DNA from 3 places in the Paenibacillus sp. B1-35 genome. Region 3 is predicted to be linked to each of the others. Evidence: riboswitches for the same ligand, from Rfam matches in the RefSeq annotation. Region 3 holds a riboswitch; each other region holds the start of a gene.
What was found. A riboswitch is a leader RNA that binds a small molecule or an ion and turns the genes downstream of it on or off. The one in region 3 is predicted to bind thiamine pyrophosphate.

Region 1 (6,427 bases), on a different contig from region 3:
GCAGGAGCAGCCCGTCGATTTGGTCATAGCCGATATTATGATGCCGCAAATGGATGGCTTGGAATTACTTAAAAAAACGCGGCAGAATTCGCAAATTCCGTTTCTCTTTATTTCTGCCAAATCCGACGATATGGACAAAATTTATGGCTTGCAGCTCGGGGCGGACGATTACGTGGGCAAGCCCTTCAACCCACTCGAAGTCGTCAGCCGCGTTCAAGCGCTGTTCAGGAGAATTGATTCCCATTCGAAGCCTGATAAACAGGAACAAGAATGTATCGAAATTGGAGATGTGAGGCTGAATATAAGAAGCTGCCAACTGTTCAAGTCCGGTATCCAAAAGGAATTGACATCATACGAGTTCAAGATTTTGGAGCTCCTTATGAGAGAGGCTGGCAGAGTGTTGACCAAAGCGCATATTTATGAGCAGGTGTGGGGCGAGGAATACATCGGAGACGAAAATTTAATTATGGTGTACATAAGCAAAATTCGCGAGAAAATTGAAGATAATCCGAGAAAGCCTATCTATCTCATTACAATTAGGGGGTTAGGCTACCGTTTTGAAAAAAGCAAATAATCTCTCCGGTCGACGTCCCTTGAAACGGGTGTTTTTTCGAAATTATGCAGTGATCTGCGTCCTGATGATAGCAGCGATCATTGTATCTCTCCTTAGCACGAACCTTTTTATGAGGCGGTATATAGATGAATTGGTCGTTGCTAAAATTAATGGAACGGATATTTATCGATACCCTTTCCATAACATCAGCGATCATTTACTGGACAAGTACGGCGGCTGGTTCGAAATTGTGAATGAGTCAGGCGAGATCATTTTTGTCAAAGGAAACAAAGAGGACGACATCATGCATTACGAAGACGGCCAAATGTATGCCAAAATGGATGCGGAGCGCAACGATGATTCAATCTTCTATCATGCTTACCAAGCAAAAGGACCGGACGGCGAATCTTATGTATTGCTGTGGAAAATTCCTGAGCGATTATTGAAATTATCAACTGCGACAACGATCTTTGCTGCAATATTAGCTATTTTATTATTTATCCTGCTTTACTTTTACGCCCGCTATTCGGTTAGACAAGTGAAAAAGCCGCTACGGCAAATCGTAGAAGGCATCAAGGAGATGGAACGCTTCAATTACACGAAACGGCTCCATTATTCAGCAGAACAGGAATTCGCGGAAATACAAGATGCGTTTAACGGCATGGCTGAACGTTTGCAGCTTACTTCTGCCGAGAAGGAAACCGCCGAGAACAATAAGCGGAACATGCTGCTGCATCTGTCGCATGACTTGAAGACGCCGATTACTTCGATTTACGGTTATTCGCAGCTTCTGTTGGACAATCAGGCATTGGAAGATAAAGATACCCGCAAGTATATTCAATACATTTACGATAAGTCAGCTTATATGGCCAATTTGATTAAAGACTTATTTGAACTGGCGAAGCTGGATGACAAGCATACGGAATTGATCAAGGAGGAAGTAAACATCACGAAATGGTTCCAGCAGCTCGTGGTGGAATTTTATCCAGAAATAGAAGAGAAGGGATTTGAGCTTGAAGCACGTATCCAGGAGGAACCGCTCTATGTCAAGATAGATAAGATTCATATGAGCCGCGTCATCACCAACTTAATTAGCAATGCACTGCGATATAATCCAACGGGAACGGTGCTTTATGTGTCATGCGAACGACTGGATAGACATGTTATTTTGCGGATCGGAGATGACGGCATTGGCGTTCAGGAGCCGATCAAGGAGCATATTTTCGAAGAATTCATTCGCGGTGATGGCCCGATTAAAGACAGTACAGGCTTAGGTCTCGCCATTTGCAAAAAAATTATAACGCTCCATGAAGGCACGATTGAACTAACGCAGGATCAGCGGTATTCTACCTTGTTCCAAATCACGCTGACCATTATGGAGGACTAGCTGCGTGCAAAACGCCGCTGCCCTTTTGCAGCAAACCCGGCATTTCATTCTTATGAGCATCTATTCCCCACTATATCACTCTTAGATTTCCGCAACGCTCACATCATCGACTGCAGATAGAACGGCGAGTAATAATCACCTTGCCTCCATGATCCTCTTTACAAACCGATCATCCAGTGTATAATGTAAGCAGTCAAGCATATGAACAACGGAACAACTGCATAGTGATATCGAACACTAGGGGTGCTGTAACAAGCTGAGAGACAGCGGCAACGCTGTTAACCCTTATAACCCGAACTAGATAATACTAGCGTGGGGAAGTGTAGTCGACTGATTGATATAAGCGGTGGCTTCACCATGCACGTCTTTGCATGAAGCTACGCCGTAATCTTGTATCCTCAAGCGCAACTGCACCGACTCACGGTGCAGTTTTTTTGTTGTCTGCTGGCCCATATATTAATTTGCCAAGGAGGATATAAGTCATGAATCATTTATCTTGCGGTACGAGCCGCATCGTTGGTTGCCGCTTTTCCATTTATCCGATGAGCGATCGCTTTGTCGACATTATTTTGGGAGCGCTGCGAAATACGGACTTGTCCAAGGTATGGTCCCATACCGACGATGTCAGCACTTGGGTGCGTGGACGGAGCGAGCATGTATTCGATGTCGTACAGTCCATTTTCTTGCATAGTGCTGCTGGCGGTGAACATGCCGTGCTGAATGCAACCTTCTCCATTGGTTGTCCGGGAGACACGCAGGGAGACGCCTTCATAAGTACGGACGATATGCGAATGAATGCTGAACGCAATCAAGCGATTCCACTCCAGGTCGCTGCCCATTTTGCACTTTACCCGCTCGGGACGCCCGATTATATGGATACCATTTATGAAATTATCGGTCTAGCGAAGGAAGAAGGAACATTCGATGAGAGTGCACACTATGCAAGCCGCCTGGAAGGAGAAGCACAGCGAGTATTCGCCACACTCGAACATGCCTTCAATCGCGCACAAAAAACAGATAAGTCCCATGTCGTAATGACAACCACCATTTCTGCCAATAGTCCTTCAACAAAGTAACTGCTGCAGAGGAATTTTGAAACCTGCAATCTCAACGGACTCATCTGATCATCATACAAAGAAAAGAGGAATGTTCATGAATATGCGAAACAGCCAATGGAAATTGCGGGATATTGTCGTTCTCAGCTCACTGTCTGTCGTGTTTGCCGTCATTTATCTGCTCTTCTTGCAAATCGGCAATGTGCTTGTGGGCTTTATGGGGCCGATGGGCTATGAAGTGATTTTCGGCATTTGGTTCATCGTATCGATCATTGCCACCTATATTATTCGCAAGCCAGGGGCTGCTGTCATTTCGGAAACGGTCGCTGGATTGGTTGAGGTGCTCATCGGGAATGCGGTAGGCCCTATTTTAATCGTCTCTGCCTTGATTCAAGGGTTGGGAGCAGAAGCCGTATTTGCCGCAACAAGATACCGTAATTTTTCGACCAAGGTACTCATGCTTGCCGGTGTTGGTTCTGCTGTGTTCAGTTTCGCTTGGGGCTATTTCCGAAGCGGGTACGCAGCTTTTTCGCTGGGACTAATCCTTGCGATGCTCTTGGTTCGCTGCATAAGCGGTGCAGTCATTTCCGGTCTCTTAGGAAAATCGATTGGTGATGCATTAGCCAATACAGGCGTACTCCGGAGCTTCCCAATTGCAAAGGGGCAGCGATAACATGACGAGCACATTGCTTCTACCTAATGAGCAAGCATCTCCAGCAACGAGGGAAGATGATATAGAACCGCACCCTAATATAGCGATTGCCGCCTTGAATGTGTCCCTCGCCTTCGAGCATGAAAGCGAGCCGATCTTATCAGGAATTGAATGCTCTATTATGGATGGAGAGACCGTACTGCTGCTCGGGCCAAGCGGATGTGGAAAAAGCTCGCTGGCTTTCTGTCTTGCCGGACTGTATCCCTATGCTATCGACAGCTTTGTGGAAGGCTCTATACAAGTATACGGCAAGCCAATTGAGCAATATGGTTCAGGCGAGGTTGCCCAGATCATCGGCATCGTATTTCAAGATTTCGAAAGCCAGTTCTGTATGCTGCGAGTGGAAGAAGAGGTTGCTTTCTGTCTCGAAAATCGCAATTGTCCTCGTACGGATATGGAGCCAATCATTTACGAGGTGCTGGAGAAGGTTGGCCTGCTCGGATGGCGCCAAGCTTACATTCATGAGCTGTCCGGTGGTATGAAGCAGAAGCTTGCGCTCGCCTGTGCCCTCGCACTTCGTGTGAAAATGCTTGTTCTGGACGAGCCGACCTCGAACCTTGATCCGTATACAAGGCGTCAGTTCGCCGCACTTATCGCTGAGTTGGCGCAGAAGGAAGGGGTTTCCTTGCTGATTATTGAACATCAGTTGGATGACTGGATCGGGTTTGCGGATCGCTTGCTTGTCATGAATGAACGAGGAGAGCTCGCATTCGATGGGTTGCCTGCTGCCTATTTTGAGCAGCACGCCGCTGAGGCCAAATCACATGGCATCTGGCTTCCCCAAGCCTTCGAGCTGCAACGTACCCTTCAACAGACCGTATCCTCCTACTGCTCAGCTTCGGGGCTGACTCATTATCCTGCATTAACCGACGATGAGCTGCTGAATATGTTATTGCCTCTTTCTGCAGAGATCCAGAAGGCAGCGGTGCGTATATTGACACCAGCAAAGCCGAAGCCTTCTCAGCAGCAGCGCCGGACAGTTCTGAAAGCGGAGGGGCTTGCCTATCAGCGCCAAGGGAGATCGATTATTCATAACGCGTCGCTTACCCTGTACGAGGGGGAGTGGGCAGCGCTTGTTGGCCCGAATGGAGCCGGCAAGTCTACCCTTGCCTCCCTTCTGTCCGGATTGACTCAGCCGAGTGATGGACATATTCTGCTGCAAGATCTGCCTCTTCATCGTTATGCTGAAAGAGAGCTGCGGGCGCACATTGGCTATATATTTCAAAATCCAGAGCATCAGTTCATAACAGATACCGTATTCGATGAGATTGCATTTGGAATGCGGATGCAGCATGTAGAGGAAGAAGAAGTGAACACCAGAGTCGCGGAAGCATTGGCACGGTTCCGTTTAAGCAAGGTTGCGAAGGCGAACCCATTCTCCATCAGCCAAGGCCAGAAGCGCAGACTCAGCGTAGCTTCCGTCCTTACGGACAGCCAGCAGCTCTTGCTATGCGATGAGCCCACATATGGACAAGATGCTTATACATCCAAGCAGTTGATGGATATGCTGCAAATGCGTGTGCAAGCCGGGGCAACCGTCCTAATGATTACACATGATATGGAATGGGTTCAAGCGTATGCAGACCGTGTTATCGTTCTGGATCAAGGACACATTCGCTATGACGGCTGCCCTTCCGAATTGTGGACGAAACACCCGGAGCTTGTGGAAGCCTGTCATTTGCGAATGCCTATAAATTTCGCGATAGCGGAACAGTTGCAGGCGCTAATTTTTGCTAGGAAGGAAGTGGAGGGGCAGTGATTCTACGAGAATGGAATCCCAGCATCAAGGGATTGGCCATCATTGTGGCAGTTATTATGCTGTCGCTAACATTCGATCCGGTTACACCGCTCGCAGCACTTGGCTATATTATTCTTTTTACCTTCACATTAGGACGAATATCTTTGCGCAAATGGCTGCTCAGCTTCTCTCCCTTTCTCATTATGGGGATTGGCTACGTCTGGACAGCCCTCGTCTTCCCGCGCGCAGCCGATCCAGCTTCGAGCACGATCCTCTGGCATTGGGGCTCGCTCATCATTACCGCAGCGACGTTCCAGCAAGCTGTATCACTTGGTTTACGAGTGCTTATTTTCTCAGCCTTGTCGCTTATATTCATTTTGACGACTGATCCGGTGCGCTTCATGCTCAGCCTAATGCAGCAGTGCAAGCTTCCCCCGAAATGGGCTTATGGCATATTGGCAGGCTATCGCTTCCTCCCCTTCTTCAAGGAAGAGCTGCGCATCCTTCAGCACGCTCACCGAATGCGAGGCATTGAACGGGCTCAAGGCTGGAAAAATAAGCTGCGCGCCTGGAAGCGTTACGCCATTCCTCTGCTTGCTTCTGCCATACGCAAGTCAGAGCGCGTAGCAGCCGCAATGATATCCAAGGGCTTTACGGGAAGGCGCGATCGAACGTATTATACCCAGCTTCGCGTTACTTGGAAGGATTGGCTATTATTTGGCTTACTGCTGAGCGGGATCGCTCTTTGCTACCTGTTATCTTGGAAGCTTGGGTTTGTACAATGGTATCAAGGACAGTTGTGACACAGTTTGACACCCTTTTCTCGTATCGCGCATAACATAATGAAGCACACTTTGTGTTTCCTTTATCTAGCGAAAAGGAGGTCGTTCTATGCCTAAAAAGATTACGCCGAAAAAAACCGTTCCGAAGAAGATATCCTCCCATTACACAAAAAGCGTAAAATACTTAAAAAAATTCGTGA
Region 2 (6,427 bases), on a different contig from region 3:
GTGTTCCAGTCTTACGCTCTGTTCCCGAATATGACGGTATCTGATAATATCGCATTCGGCTTAACGATGAAGAAAATGCCGCTTGATGAAATCCGCCGTTCAGTTGGCGAAATGCTTGAACTGACCGGACTGCAAGGCAAAGAGAAGTCTTTCCCGCGCGAGCTCTCTGGCGGACAACAGCAGCGTGTCGCACTTGCCCGCTCACTCGTTACCAAGCCTAAGTTACTTCTGCTGGATGAACCGCTTAGTGCCTTGGACGCCCAAATTCGCAAAAACCTGCAGCAACAGCTTCGTTCCATTCAGCGCGAGCTGAATATGACGACTGTGCTCGTTACGCATGACCAAGAAGAAGCGATGGCGGTAAGCGATCATATTTACATCATGAATGCAGGAAATATTGCGCAGCACGGTTCTCCGCAAGAGATCTATACGCAACCGAGCAGCGAGTTCGTAGCACGCTTTATCGGCAGCTACAACGTATGGAGTGCCAAAACGCTGGGACAGATTGCACCGGAGTACAGCCTTTCAGGCAGCAAGCTGTATGCGATTCGACCTGAGACGTTCTCCGGGCAGCCGCTCGTTGGCGGGTTGGCCGTAACGGGAATCGTGCGCAACGTGACGATGCTTGGCAATATTATGCGCATGGAATTATGCGTGCATGGAGAGCATGTCGTCATCGATCAAATTCATCGGAATTCCGATTGGATCAGCGTAGGTGCGACAACGACGGTGTATCTGCATCCGAAGGACGTGATTCCGCTTCATGACGCTACTGCCTGAAGAACGTAGACAGCATATTTTGCAGCAGCTACAGCGGCATGGCAAAATACAGGTTGCTTCCTTGGCCAGCAGCTTGGAGGTCACGCCAGAAACAATACGACGAGATCTTGACGAGCTCGAAACGAAGCAAATGCTCAAACGAGTATACGGCGGGGCCATTGCCTTTTCCCATATGCAGATAGAGCCTCGATTCGGTAAAAAGAGCAGTATGGAGCAAGCGGCGAAAAGAGCTATCGGGGAAGCTGCCGCCGCACTCATTCAAGACGGAGATACGATTGTCATTGATGTAGGCACGACGATGATCGAGCTTGTGCGGGCAATTCGAGGAGTCGTCGGCGTCACCGTCGTGACGAACTCCATACCTGCCGCGGAGCTGCTTATGGAGCGACAGGAAGCCAAGTTATTTGAAGGCAAGGTCATCATGCTTGGGGGTGTCGCTCATCCCGAGCAGAAGTCGATTGCCGGAGCTATGACCTGCGAGTTGTTGACACGATTTCATTTTGATAAAGCATTCATCTCTTGCGCAGGCATTACCCCTGCGGGAATTAGCGATTATGACATGGAAGAGTCGTTTTGCTCGACCCTAATGATTCAACAATCCAAGTACGTATACGTGCTTGGCGACCATACGAAACTGGGAGTCAATCAGTTATGCCGAATTTGCGACTTGAACCAAGCAACGGCTGTCATTTGCGATCACCCCATGCCGAACAATTGGAGACGCGATAACGTGAATATTGAATGGATAGCAGCAGCACCCCTCTCTTCCTCCATAACTAGCAGTTAACGGGAACTTGCACCATTCACACAGCCCATCATTTGACAAAATATAAAATGGAAGATACAGTAACTAGTAGATGAATTTAATATGAAATCCACTAGGGGAGCCGCAATCGGCGGCTGAGACAAGAATTTTTGGACCCTTTGAACCTGATCCGGGTAATACCGGCGGAGGGAAGTGGAGACGGCCAGTTCATAGCTTTTTTATGCTGACATGATGAAGCCGCTCCATTTCGGGGCGGCTTTTTTTGCTGCCGCGAAGTGCTCCCTGTCCAGATTTCAGTTTGCATTCATCCACTATCCAATCATGCGGAGGTGCTGTTCATGCTTACATTTACGGAGGAACTGAGAAACGAAGCGGAGCCGATATACCGGGCAATCATGGAGCATCCGTTCGTTCGGGGAATTGCTGAGGGTACGGTTAAGAAAGAGCAGTTGATCCACTACGTCAAGCAGGATTTTGAATATTTGAACGCCTTTATTCGTATTTATGGCATTGCGATTTCCAAATGCGACAACCGTGATACTATGGCTCTTTTCAACGAGCAAATTTCGTTTGTGCTGAACAGCGAGACACACCCCCATCGTAATTTTTGCGACGTGGCAGGCGTGACGTTCGAAGAACTCCAAGGCTACCCGCTTGCTCCATCCGCAAGCCATTATGTGTCCCATATGCTGACCGTCGCTCACGAGGGCACATTGGAAGATATTATAGCAGCTTTGCTGCCGTGCCCTTGGACATATGTGGAGATTGGACAACACTTGCTAAAAGAAGTGAATCCGGATGAGACACATCCGTTCTATGAGTGGATTCATTTCTATGGAGACCTCGGCAGCGGGATTACGGACAAGATGCGCCGCATGCTGGATGAATGGGTAATGCCGTTTTCACCAGCACGCAAGCAGCAGCTGAAAAAGCATTTTCTGACCAGTTGCCAACTGGAATATATGTTCTGGGACATGGCTTATAAAGAAGAGGACTGGCCGGTACGCTTGGCGGAGAAGGCAGAGGTGAAGCAAGGATGAACGGCATGCAGCTCCTCCCCCTGCGCATTAAGGAACGACGCCCCCTCATCCATAATATTACGAATATTGTCGTCGCCAACTTTGCCGCCAACGGTTTGCTTGCCATTGGCGCCTCCCCTGTGATGGCTTCGGCCAAGGAAGAGGTCGCGGACATGGCTAAGGCAGCAGACGCGCTCGTGCTGAACCTTGGTACACTCCATGCAGATATGATAGAAGCTATGCTTATCGCAGGTCGATCGGCGAATGTGCACGGCATTCCGGTTCTTCTCGATCCGGTAGGTGCAGGCGCAACGCCTTATCGGACGAAGGCAGCGCTGAACATGTTAAAAGAATTGCGCGTCTCGATCGTGCGCGGCAACGCCGCGGAAATTGCCCAGCTAATGGGTGAAGCCGGCGCAATCAAGGGCGTTGATTGCGTAGAGTCCCAAGCATCCCCTCGCACCCCGGAAGCGTTGTTCGATCTTGCTGCGCGGGCAGCCGAGCGGTTTGGCACAATCGTTGCCATTTCGGGAAAAGAGGACGTCATTACGGACGGTACAACGGGCTACATCATTGCGGGCGGTCATCCGATGTTAACGAGCATAACGGGAAGCGGGTGTCTGCTGACATCTGTAATCGGGGCATTTGCCGCGATAGAATCTGATTTATTGCTGGCAGGAGCCTCAGCGATGTCTTATTATGGGTGCGCAGCCGCAAGAGCCTATCGAACGGCTGGCCACCGAGGGCCCGGCAGCTTCCAGACCGCATTTCTTGATGCATTGTCTGAAATCGGCCAGTTCGATACGGCAGCCTCGACTATCACCCCTCGCCAAGCTGCTGCAAGAAGGAAGGTATGGCTATGACGGTTGCACGAGCATTGACGATTGCCGGCTCTGATAGCGGAGGAGGCGCCGGCATTCAAGCCGACATCAAGACATTTCAAGAGCTAAATGTATTCGGCATGTCAGCGATTACGGCCGTGACGGTACAGAACACGCTCGGCGTTCATGGTGTGTACCCGCTGCCTCCTGAAGCCGTTGCCGAACAAATGAACGCCGTCGAAGAAGATATCGGTGTTGATGCTGTCAAAACAGGCATGCTGTTCAGCGCAGACATCATTGAGACCGTGGCGAATCGTCTTGAAGCATTCGGCTGGAACAACGTTGTCGTCGACCCGGTCATGATTGCCAAGGGAGGCGCGCAGTTGCTCGAGAAAGAGGCCATTGAGGCCATGAAGAGCCGCCTGCTGCCGCTCGCGCTGATTGTCACCCCGAACATCCCGGAGGCAGAAGCGCTTGCGGGAATGAAGATTGTGTCCCTGCAAGATCGGTGCGAGGCCGCAACGAAAATTGCCGATTGGGGCGCCAAAATGGTCGTCATCAAGGGCGGCCATGACATGACTACCGAGCTTGCCGTTGACCTGTTCTTTGACGGGACTTGCTTTACAATGCTGGAAGACCGGAGAATCACGACCAAGCATACTCATGGCACGGGATGCACCTATTCGGCAGCTATTGCGGCAGAGCTCGCGAAAGGCGCTGCTCCCAACGAAGCGGTTCGTACTGCGCGTCATTATATTCAGGCAGCAATAGAGGAGACGCTTAGTCTTGGCGGCGGCAACGGCCCGACAAACCACTGGGCATATCGGCAGCGGCAGAAGGATGGGGTGGTCAGATGACAAGTATAGAAAGCCGTATTGACGAAGGCCGCATGCGTTCCTATTTGCGGCTGTACCTCGTGCTCGGCAGCTCCAATTGCAAGACAGACCCGGCATCGGTTGTCGAGGAAGCCATACGCGGAGGAGCAACGATGATACAGTTCCGGGAAAAAGGCTCTAAGGCGGCGAGGCTTGCGGCAAAGGAAGATCTTGCAAGACGTATCCAGGCGATATGCAGAAGGCACGGCGTCCCCTTCATCGTCAACGATGATGTGGAACTGGCACTTGCCTTGAATGCGGACGGAGTTCATATCGGTCAGGACGACGAGCCTGCGGCCCAAGTCAGGGAACGTATCGGCGACAAAATCCTCGGTGTATCCGTTCATTCTACAGCCGAGGCTCGGCTGGCAGAAGAACTGGGCGCCGATTATCTTGGCGTAGGGCCGATTTATCCGACTGCTTCCAAAGAAGATGCACAGCAGCCGCAGGGCACTGAAATCATTCAGCGGCTAACAAAGCTAACATCCATGCCGATCGTAGCCATTGGCGGCATAACGGCAGACCGTGCGCCACATGTAATACAAGCAGGTGCAGATGGGGTCGCGGTCATCTCTGCCATTACCCATGCGGAAAATATATATCAAGCCGCCAAAATATTAGCTTCTAGGGCAACTGGCTGACTCGATTACGAGAAAGTTTGCCGAACCATTTTTAATCTCCAGTAAGTCCATGAAACGAATCGATATTGAACCGATTTTTTAGTATTTTCTACGAATAAAAGCAAAAGAATCCGCTGGTAGGCGGATTCTTTTTGCTTTTTGACTTTACTGCCTTTAATCCCGTCCCTTCTACATTGCATGCTCAAGCTTCAGTAACTCATCCGTGCGCACACATTTCAATCCACGTTGATTCGTCTCGGATAACACTTCTCGCAGCACCGTGATCATTTGCTTGGGTGCCTCCCTGTCAGCGCCAAATGTATCGCCGCTATCATGCAGCACAATGACCGCACCTGGCTCGATGCGTTCGGAAAGCAGCTTGCGCAAGTTGCGTTTCCCTGTATCCAGCTTCCAATCCCGCGCAATAATCGACCACAGCACAACCCGATAAGATTTGCGCAGCAGGAACAAATCTCCGATATTCAATATCCCCCACGGCGGGCGATAGAAGGTTGGGCGCTCGCCTGTAATGCGTTCGATAATATCCGCAGAACGCTCCACATGCTCACGCCGAATGTTTCGTGGACTCATAATCCAGTTTGGCATATGCGTATAATTGTGAATGCCTATCTGATGGCCTTCCTCGTGCATGCGTTTTACGAGCTCCGGATACTTTTCCGCCTTGCTGCCCAGAACGAAAAAGGTTGCTTTCACGCCCCGTTCGCGCAGCAAGTCCAACAGCTCTGGCGTATAGTCCGGATCAGGACCATCATCGAACGTAAATGCAATATGTCGACGTGCCCGCTTCCGTCTCGCCTTGCGGAATACGCCCCAGCCGCATATTCGAGTCAGCAAAAAAGGAAGCCCCATATATATGATGATTACTAATAATAGAACCCCAGCTATGATATTATCCATGTTACACCTTCCCTCCACTCGCATATCGATTCACAAGAGCTCCCCTTGTCATCATAAGCATCTTCGGCACAAGCTTGGAACGCTGCTGCTTCAGCCGCTTGGCGCCATCCGGGTTGAGCATGCGCAGCAGCAAGCGCAGATATATGGTGGATACTTGATTCATCCACTTCGTTTCCAATGGATGCAGCTCGAAGCCTAACCCATGAATAATGCCGCGATGAAGCAGAGTGATCCCCGTCAGCGCCCTCACCTTCGCTAATTCGGGTTTCGTGTCAACCGCATGGCCGATATGCTTCAGCGCATCGCGCAGCCTGCGCGCCGTAACAAGTGCTGCACGATCCGCACCTACCGTACGTGACAGCTCCAGCACCTCCCGATTATCAAGATGGATCTCACAGACATAATCCCCTTTATGAATACAGGTTCCATCCTCACAGCGAATAGAGGAGCCCCGATGTGTTCGAACGACAATTTTGCATATTCCGTACTGAGACTGATATACGCTCCGCAGAGGAGTAATCATTTCGAATACAGCCTCCCATGTCATCCACAGCGATTGCAGCATCTTGTTGCCCAAGGCGGATATCATGCACAATCAAATCCTTCCTATAAGAAAATTCATTTCTTT
Region 3 (6,427 bases):
CCAGCTCAATAATGAGCTGAGTCATTCCATGGCGAACGGCGAATTGATAGTACAGGCTGAGCAGGAAATCACCGTCTAGCACAGCCTTGCCTGCAAGCTGTTCTTCCTCTGGCACATGCTGATGGGTGCGCAATGCTTGACGCAGGAGCCAGTAGCAGCCGAGCAGAACCTGGCGTTCATGCTGCTCCATCTCGTAGGCATTCAGCATGCGAGCCATGTCGAGCAGCCAATATTCATCCGTTTCAGCCGTCAATTGAATGCCGGTGATCGGCGGTAGATGCTGAGTCAGAAGGTTACTTGTTTGATTCAAGAGTTGCCGATTCATGGGAACCCCCCGTTTCCCTCAGAAATAAGGAAAGTAATGTGACACGAAGTACACATTACTTTTCCAGTACAACATACCATCTATTCTCGTTGAGCTATTAATCCGTATACAGGTACCAACGTTTCACGAACGGAACCTTCTTCCAGATGCGCTTCAGGCGTGGATACAGGTAGTAGTCCAGACCGAACGTGCTGCCGGAACCGCCGATAAGCGCGATGCCGCCGAAGAAGTACCAGAACATTTCATAAGGAGCCATACCGGACGTGTAAATCATAACGCCCATCGCAACAGTTGCGATCGAAGCAATCGCTGTGAACAAGCCCAGGATCAACATAATACCGAAGATAACCTCGGCAGCAACCATACAGCCTTGGAAAATGTACGCCATAGCCGTATATCCGCCGTCATGCGTATAGAACATCAAATCCATCGACCAGTCTACAATGCCTTTGATGAAATCAGGCACTGGAATAGCCTTGATTGCCGTGCTTGCACCTTCAACAGCAGAAGCTGCTGTTTGTGCATCAACCGTTGTATGAACTGCATCAACGGCTTGAGAAGCTGCTGTTACACCATCCATTGCCTTAGGCGGGATGAGGAACATCTGCGAAGGATCCTTCAGTAATTTCGAGGCCTTTTCCCAGCCTTGGGTTAACCACATGACACCGATATAGATCCGCAGTGGTACGAGCCAGAAATTCGGGGAACGCTTGGCAAAATGTCCACCGACGAAGCTGCGGCGATTCTTCACATGGAAGAACTCGTGCATCATGTAAGACCAGATTTTATGGAAGCCTAGTACTTGCAAGAAGTACACAATATTAATCATATGCTTAAAGAACATGGCCATGAAGCCAGTGAAGTGGAACATTTTCTTCGGTGTACCGATTGCGGCTACCCCGTAACGTCCACCGATACATACCATCGTACCGTGGAATGTAGGCTTGTACGACTTATGTGTGCCATTCTTCAAGTCAGCAACGATATTATGTGCGATAAGACCAGCCGAGTGCTCGGCGTTCTCAACCATTTGTGGAACAGGACGCTCTTCGCCTTCTGGAATATAGAAGATGTTGTCGCCGACAACATACACATTTTTGTGGTCAACGGACTGCAACTTGTCATTTGTCAAAATGCGCTTGCGTCCTTGCTGCTGTACATCGAGGTTGCCTACGAGATCGGAACCTTCGACACCGGCAGTCCAGATAACAGTGTTTGATTTAATTTCATTATCGCCAAGGATAACGGAATTTGGAGTAACGCCGGAAATCTTCGCGCCTGTTATAATTTCCACTTTCATTTTGCGGAGGTACTTGTCCGCTTTATCAATGAGCTTTTGCGGCAGGATTGGCAGGATCTTCGGAGCCATATCCGCTACGACGAGGCGAACCTCAGATTCGTCCACATGGAACTCATGGCACAACTCTTCGCGATATTCAGCCAATTCGCCGACCATTTCGACACCAGTGAAGCCGGCGCCAACGACGACGAATGTGAGCATTTGCTTACGCAGCTCAGGATCTGTGACCTTCGTCCCGTCCATGAACATTTGGCGAATTTGCTGCTTCAACTTAACTGCATCCTCGAACGACCAGAGGGAGAAGGAATTCTCTTCTGCACCTTCGATACCGAAGAAGGATGGCTTACAACCTGTACCGATAACAAGGTGGTCGTAATTGTAGGATTTCTTTCTGCCTTGCAGCTTCTGGCCATTGAAATCGATGTTCTCGATCTCATCCAGTACAACGTCCACTTTCAGACCCGCAAAGATTTGCTTCAGGTCCATTTTGATTGCTTCTTCTTCGACACGGCATGCTGCAACCTCATGCAGCTCCGTCATCATCGTATGGAAAGGTTTACGGTCGATGAGCGTAATGCGAATGTCTTTGTCCTTCTTCAGACGCTTCGCCAGCTTTTTCGCTGTCAGTACGCCGCCATAACCGCCGCCCAATACAACGATCTCTTTCATGGTTTCACCCCGTTGTAATGCTTATTTGTCAATATTTAAAAATTGAACTATCCAATGCGAACAAGGGAGCTCCGCGAATAAAAAAGCGAGTATCTTGCTTTCCTACTGCGGAGCTTCCGAGTTATATCTATATTAATCAAGGAAGGAGTAAACTTATCTTACTTTGCTTTAGCCAAAGCTTCTTGAGCCAGTTGCACGAAGCTTCCAACGTGGATAGATACGCCGGATACAGCGTCTGTTTTGCCTTCGTTGTTCACAGCGATTGCAGCTGGATCTTGCTTAGCGATAAGTTCTTGCTCCATTTTTTCAGCTTGCTCGTGCCATTCGGAAGAAGCACCGCCAGCTTTCATACCGTATTTGCCATCTTTAGATTGCTTTTTCTTTGTATCTCCGCCGTCTTTATGAACGCCATCCCAGTTTACAGCAGTGATTTTGCCGTCTTTAACTGTGATGTCCATTGTTTCTTTCCAACCGGATTTCTCATCGAATTCAGGAGATTCTGCATGATAGTCGCCGTCTTTCAATGTTACTTGAGCTGCGTCTTTATTAGCTTCTGTTGATGTGTTTGTTTCAGGCTGCTTTGCAGCTTCTTCTTTCTTATCTCCACAACCGGCCAACATACCTACAACCAATACTGCGGACAGTAACAGTACAAGTTTCTTTTTCATAAAGAGTCCCCACCTTTTCTTTAGTTCAAAATTACTTTGTGAAAATTATAACTAACGGATTTACAATGTCATTTTAACATTAACTCCCTCTTTGTGAATGTGATAAATGTCACACTCAATGGATAAATCTTTAACTAAGGGAATCCTTGCCATGATCATTTTACATCCTGCTCATCGATAAAGCAGTGAGGTATGACAATATATTCCCTCCGTATCGTCCACAATATACGAAGGGTAGGGTAAAGACCTTTTCATACAGAATATGAAGGAATTGCTTCCACTTAATATAGGGGACAAATAAAGTCAAAACTCACCATGCATCCACTGTGTGTTTCCTATTGGCATGAACCGCCTCTGTATGATAAAGTTATGGCTTGCGCGTATGCGCCGCGGTTCGTAACCATCCCGCGTAATCAAAACTAGGAGGAATTTCATAAATTATGTTCAACTTTACTTGGGGCATTTTGTTCATCCTCGCGAACTTTGCCTTTTTCCTAATTTGTTATCGTGCATTCGGCAAGTCGGGGCTCTATGCTTGGATTGGTGTAATGACAGTTATCGCCAATATTCAAGTCGGCAAAACAATAGAGATGTTCGGTGTTGTGATGACACTGGGCAATACAGCGAATGCAACACTGTTTATGACGTCGGATTTGCTAAACGAGAAGTTCGGTCGCAAGGAAGCGAAGCGTGCAGTATGGTTTGGATTTTTCACCTTAATTATGACGACAATCATTATGCAGATGGCTCTTCGCTTTACGCCAGAGGCGTCTGATATGGCAAATACGGCACAAGCGTCGCTGTCAACTATATTTGATTTCATGCCGCGTCTTGTTGTGGCAAGTTTAACGGCCTATTTCGTTAGTCAGTTCCTTGATGTGAAATTGTTCAGCATGGTGAAGGAGCGCTATCCGAAGGCAGGTCAGCTGTGGATTCGAAGCAACGGGAGCACCGGCATCAGCCAAATGGCGGATTCGCTCGTATTTTGTACGATTGCATTTGCCGGCATTGTCCCTTGGGATGTCTGGTTCCAAATCTTTATTACCACTTATGTAATTAAACTTATTATCTCGGTGTTGTCGACACCAATTCTATATTGGGCAAGAAGCTTCCCGGTTCGTGATGATCTACCGCGGGAGCAAGTGCAATAAGCGAAACGAGACAACTGGTTTTAATTTTCTATCCGTATAGAAGAAAAGGAAAGGCAGAAGCTTCCCTAAACCTAAGCCCAGCACCAAAGACTGCGCTGGGTTACTTGCCTATAACGACACAGGAACAAATGACAGAGGTTCTAAAATTGGAATATTGTACCTTGTTTCACATGGAACTTTTTTCGACAAGTTTCATGTGGGTGTACGAATTTAATGCTAATGTAGGTTCTTTGGTTGTTATGTTATGCATCATTTTGTGGGTATACTCACATTGGAATTTTGCTCTTTCTCTGATCATTGTTACTGGACTTTCTGGTAGATGAGGTCTATAATTACCCATGTAAATGATAGCTTCGATAACTGCATATGCACGCTAGGGGTGCTGGAATACGGCCGGCTGAGATTGTATCCCATTAAGATACCGACCCTTACACCTGATCTGGGTAATGCCAGCGTAGGAAAGACGTTGAACCGCGTCATTATTGTTATATAAAGGTTATTGCTTATTCGCCAGCTTCGCATGAATGTGCGCTGCTTCGGACAGCATTGTCATGATGCTGCACATATGGATGAATATCGCCATACCTGTGACGCGGACATCGTATGATGCACATTTTCGCATATACGCGCAGAACGGCACACATAGCGTCCCAGATGGGGCGCTTTTTTTTGTGGATCTGAATCGTGTTGCAGGACGGCGGGACGGGAACTTGCTCATCCATACATATACGATCGAGCGGATCGTCCAACTGGTGAATGCGGCAGGCGTTATCGAAGCATCTTATGATTTCATACCGACTCTCTACTAGAGCGGGGCAAGAGAAGGGGGATTCATCATATGCAACGCACACGCTTGGAACGAGGATTGATGCTGGCGCTCATCATTATGATGACGTTTGCGCTTACTGCTTGCAGCGGCAAAGGACAAGAAGCGGGACAAGGAGACCAGACATCGGGAAATCCAGCACAAGAGCAAGGAACGAATCAGAATAAGGCGAAGGAAAAACGCGATGTGAAGATCGTGCTCGACTGGACGCCGAATACGAATCATACAGGGTTATATGTAGCTAAGGAGAAAGGCTTCTATGAGGAAGAAGGGCTGAATGTCGAGATTTTGCAGCCAAGCACAGGCGCATCTGATGCGATGATTGCATCGGGAGAAGCGCAATTTGGAGTTAGTGTTCAGGAAGGCATTACGATGGCTCGACAACAAAATGTTCCGATCGTGTCGATTGGAGCGATCATTCAACATAATACATCCGGATTTGCTGCGCCGAAGAGCAAGAACATCAAGTCGCCGAAAGGCTTTGAAGGGAAGACTTATGGCGGTTGGGGCTCTCCAGTCGAAGAAATGATTATTCACACAATTATGGAGAAGGATGGCGGCGACTACAGCAAGCTGAAGAGTGTCAATATGGGTAACGCCGATTACTTTACAGCTGTGAAGAAGGATATCGACTTCGCATGGATTTTCTATGCATGGACAGGTATTGAAGCAGAGCTCCGCGGTGAGCCAATCGATATGCTGTATGTGAATCAATACGCGAAGGAATTAGACTATTACACGCCTGTTCTATCCACAAGCGAGAAGCTAAGTAAGGAAGATCCTGAATTGGTTAAGGCATTTATGCGAGCAACGTCCAAAGGCTACCAATTTGCAATCGACAATCCAGAGGATGCGGCGAATCTGCTGCTTAAGGCTGTGCCGGATTTGAACAAAGATCTGGTTATTGCCAGCCAGAAATGGCTGAGTCCGAAGTATAAGGACGATGCGCCTCGATGGGGTGAGCAGAAGCGCGAAGTATGGGCGAATTACATGAATTGGCTCGTAGAGAACAAATTAATGGAAAAGAGCATCGATGTCGACAAGGCATTTACGAATGACTTCTTGCCTGCTTCATAAGCACAACGTTACGAAGAAATCGGCAAGGGGCGCGCAGGCGCCCTTTTGCTGTATATGAATTTCTATGTATCCGATGGTGATATGCAATCGAGGAGGAGAATCGAGATGGCGAATAGCTTAGTGAGCATTCAGATCGTTCCAAAGACGAAAAATGGGGAAGACGTAATTCCTTATGTGGATCGCGCAATCGAAGTGATTCAAGCATCAGGCGTGAAGTATCAAGTAAATCCACTAGAAACTACGATGGAAGGCGAGCTTAGCGAGCTATTCCGCATTATTGAGGATATGAACAAGGCGATGATAGAGATGGGAAGCAACAATGTATTGTCCCAAATCAAAATTGTGTATAAGCCTTCCGGCATTACGATGGACGAATTGACGGTGAAATACCGGCCATGAGTAGGAGTCGAC

Region 1: it holds a riboswitch for thiamine pyrophosphate, as region 3 does, so the genes downstream of both, ACQ5BJ_RS24520 (YkoF family thiamine/hydroxymethylpyrimidine-binding protein) here and ACQ5BJ_RS17775 (hypothetical protein) in region 3, are expected to answer to the same signal.
Region 2: it holds a riboswitch for thiamine pyrophosphate, as region 3 does, so the genes downstream of both, tenA (thiaminase II) here and ACQ5BJ_RS17775 (hypothetical protein) in region 3, are expected to answer to the same signal.

Annotation. Positions count from the first base shown of each region.
Region 1 is NZ_JBCHVJ010000009.1:153,838-160,264, forward strand. Features, by position in the region: gene ACQ5BJ_RS24510 (response regulator transcription factor) at 1-574, shown strand, start outside; gene ACQ5BJ_RS24515 (HAMP domain-containing sensor histidine kinase) at 558-1,940, shown strand; TPP riboswitch at 2,170-2,276, shown strand; gene ACQ5BJ_RS24520 (YkoF family thiamine/hydroxymethylpyrimidine-binding protein) at 2,423-3,016, shown strand; gene ACQ5BJ_RS24525 (ECF transporter S component) at 3,093-3,668, shown strand; gene ACQ5BJ_RS24530 (ABC transporter ATP-binding protein) at 3,670-5,466, shown strand; gene ACQ5BJ_RS24535 (energy-coupling factor transporter transmembrane component T family protein) at 5,463-6,248, shown strand; gene ACQ5BJ_RS24540 (hypothetical protein) at 6,337-6,427, shown strand, end outside.
Region 2 is NZ_JBCHVJ010000003.1:186,884-193,310, reverse strand. Features, by position in the region: gene ACQ5BJ_RS12680 (ABC transporter ATP-binding protein) at 1-780, shown strand, start outside; gene ACQ5BJ_RS12675 (DeoR/GlpR family DNA-binding transcription regulator) at 764-1,567, shown strand; TPP riboswitch at 1,651-1,754, shown strand; gene tenA (thiaminase II) at 1,885-2,586, shown strand; gene thiM (hydroxyethylthiazole kinase) at 2,583-3,428, shown strand; gene thiD (bifunctional hydroxymethylpyrimidine kinase/phosphomethylpyrimidine kinase) at 3,419-4,243, shown strand; gene thiE (thiamine phosphate synthase) at 4,240-4,902, shown strand; gene ACQ5BJ_RS12650 (polysaccharide deacetylase family protein) at 5,071-5,799, opposite strand; gene ACQ5BJ_RS12645 (YkoP family protein) at 5,801-6,388, opposite strand.
Region 3 is NZ_JBCHVJ010000005.1:244,654-251,080, reverse strand. Features, by position in the region: gene ACQ5BJ_RS17795 (hypothetical protein) at 1-325, opposite strand, end outside; gene ACQ5BJ_RS17790 (FAD-dependent oxidoreductase) at 423-2,294, opposite strand; gene ACQ5BJ_RS17785 (FMN-binding protein) at 2,453-2,962, opposite strand; gene ACQ5BJ_RS17780 (queuosine precursor transporter) at 3,403-4,113, shown strand; TPP riboswitch at 4,479-4,592, shown strand; gene ACQ5BJ_RS17775 (hypothetical protein) at 4,665-4,922, shown strand; gene ACQ5BJ_RS17770 (ABC transporter substrate-binding protein) at 4,952-6,016, shown strand; gene ACQ5BJ_RS17765 (thiamine-binding protein) at 6,122-6,415, shown strand; gene ACQ5BJ_RS17760 (ABC transporter permease) at 6,412-6,427, shown strand, end outside.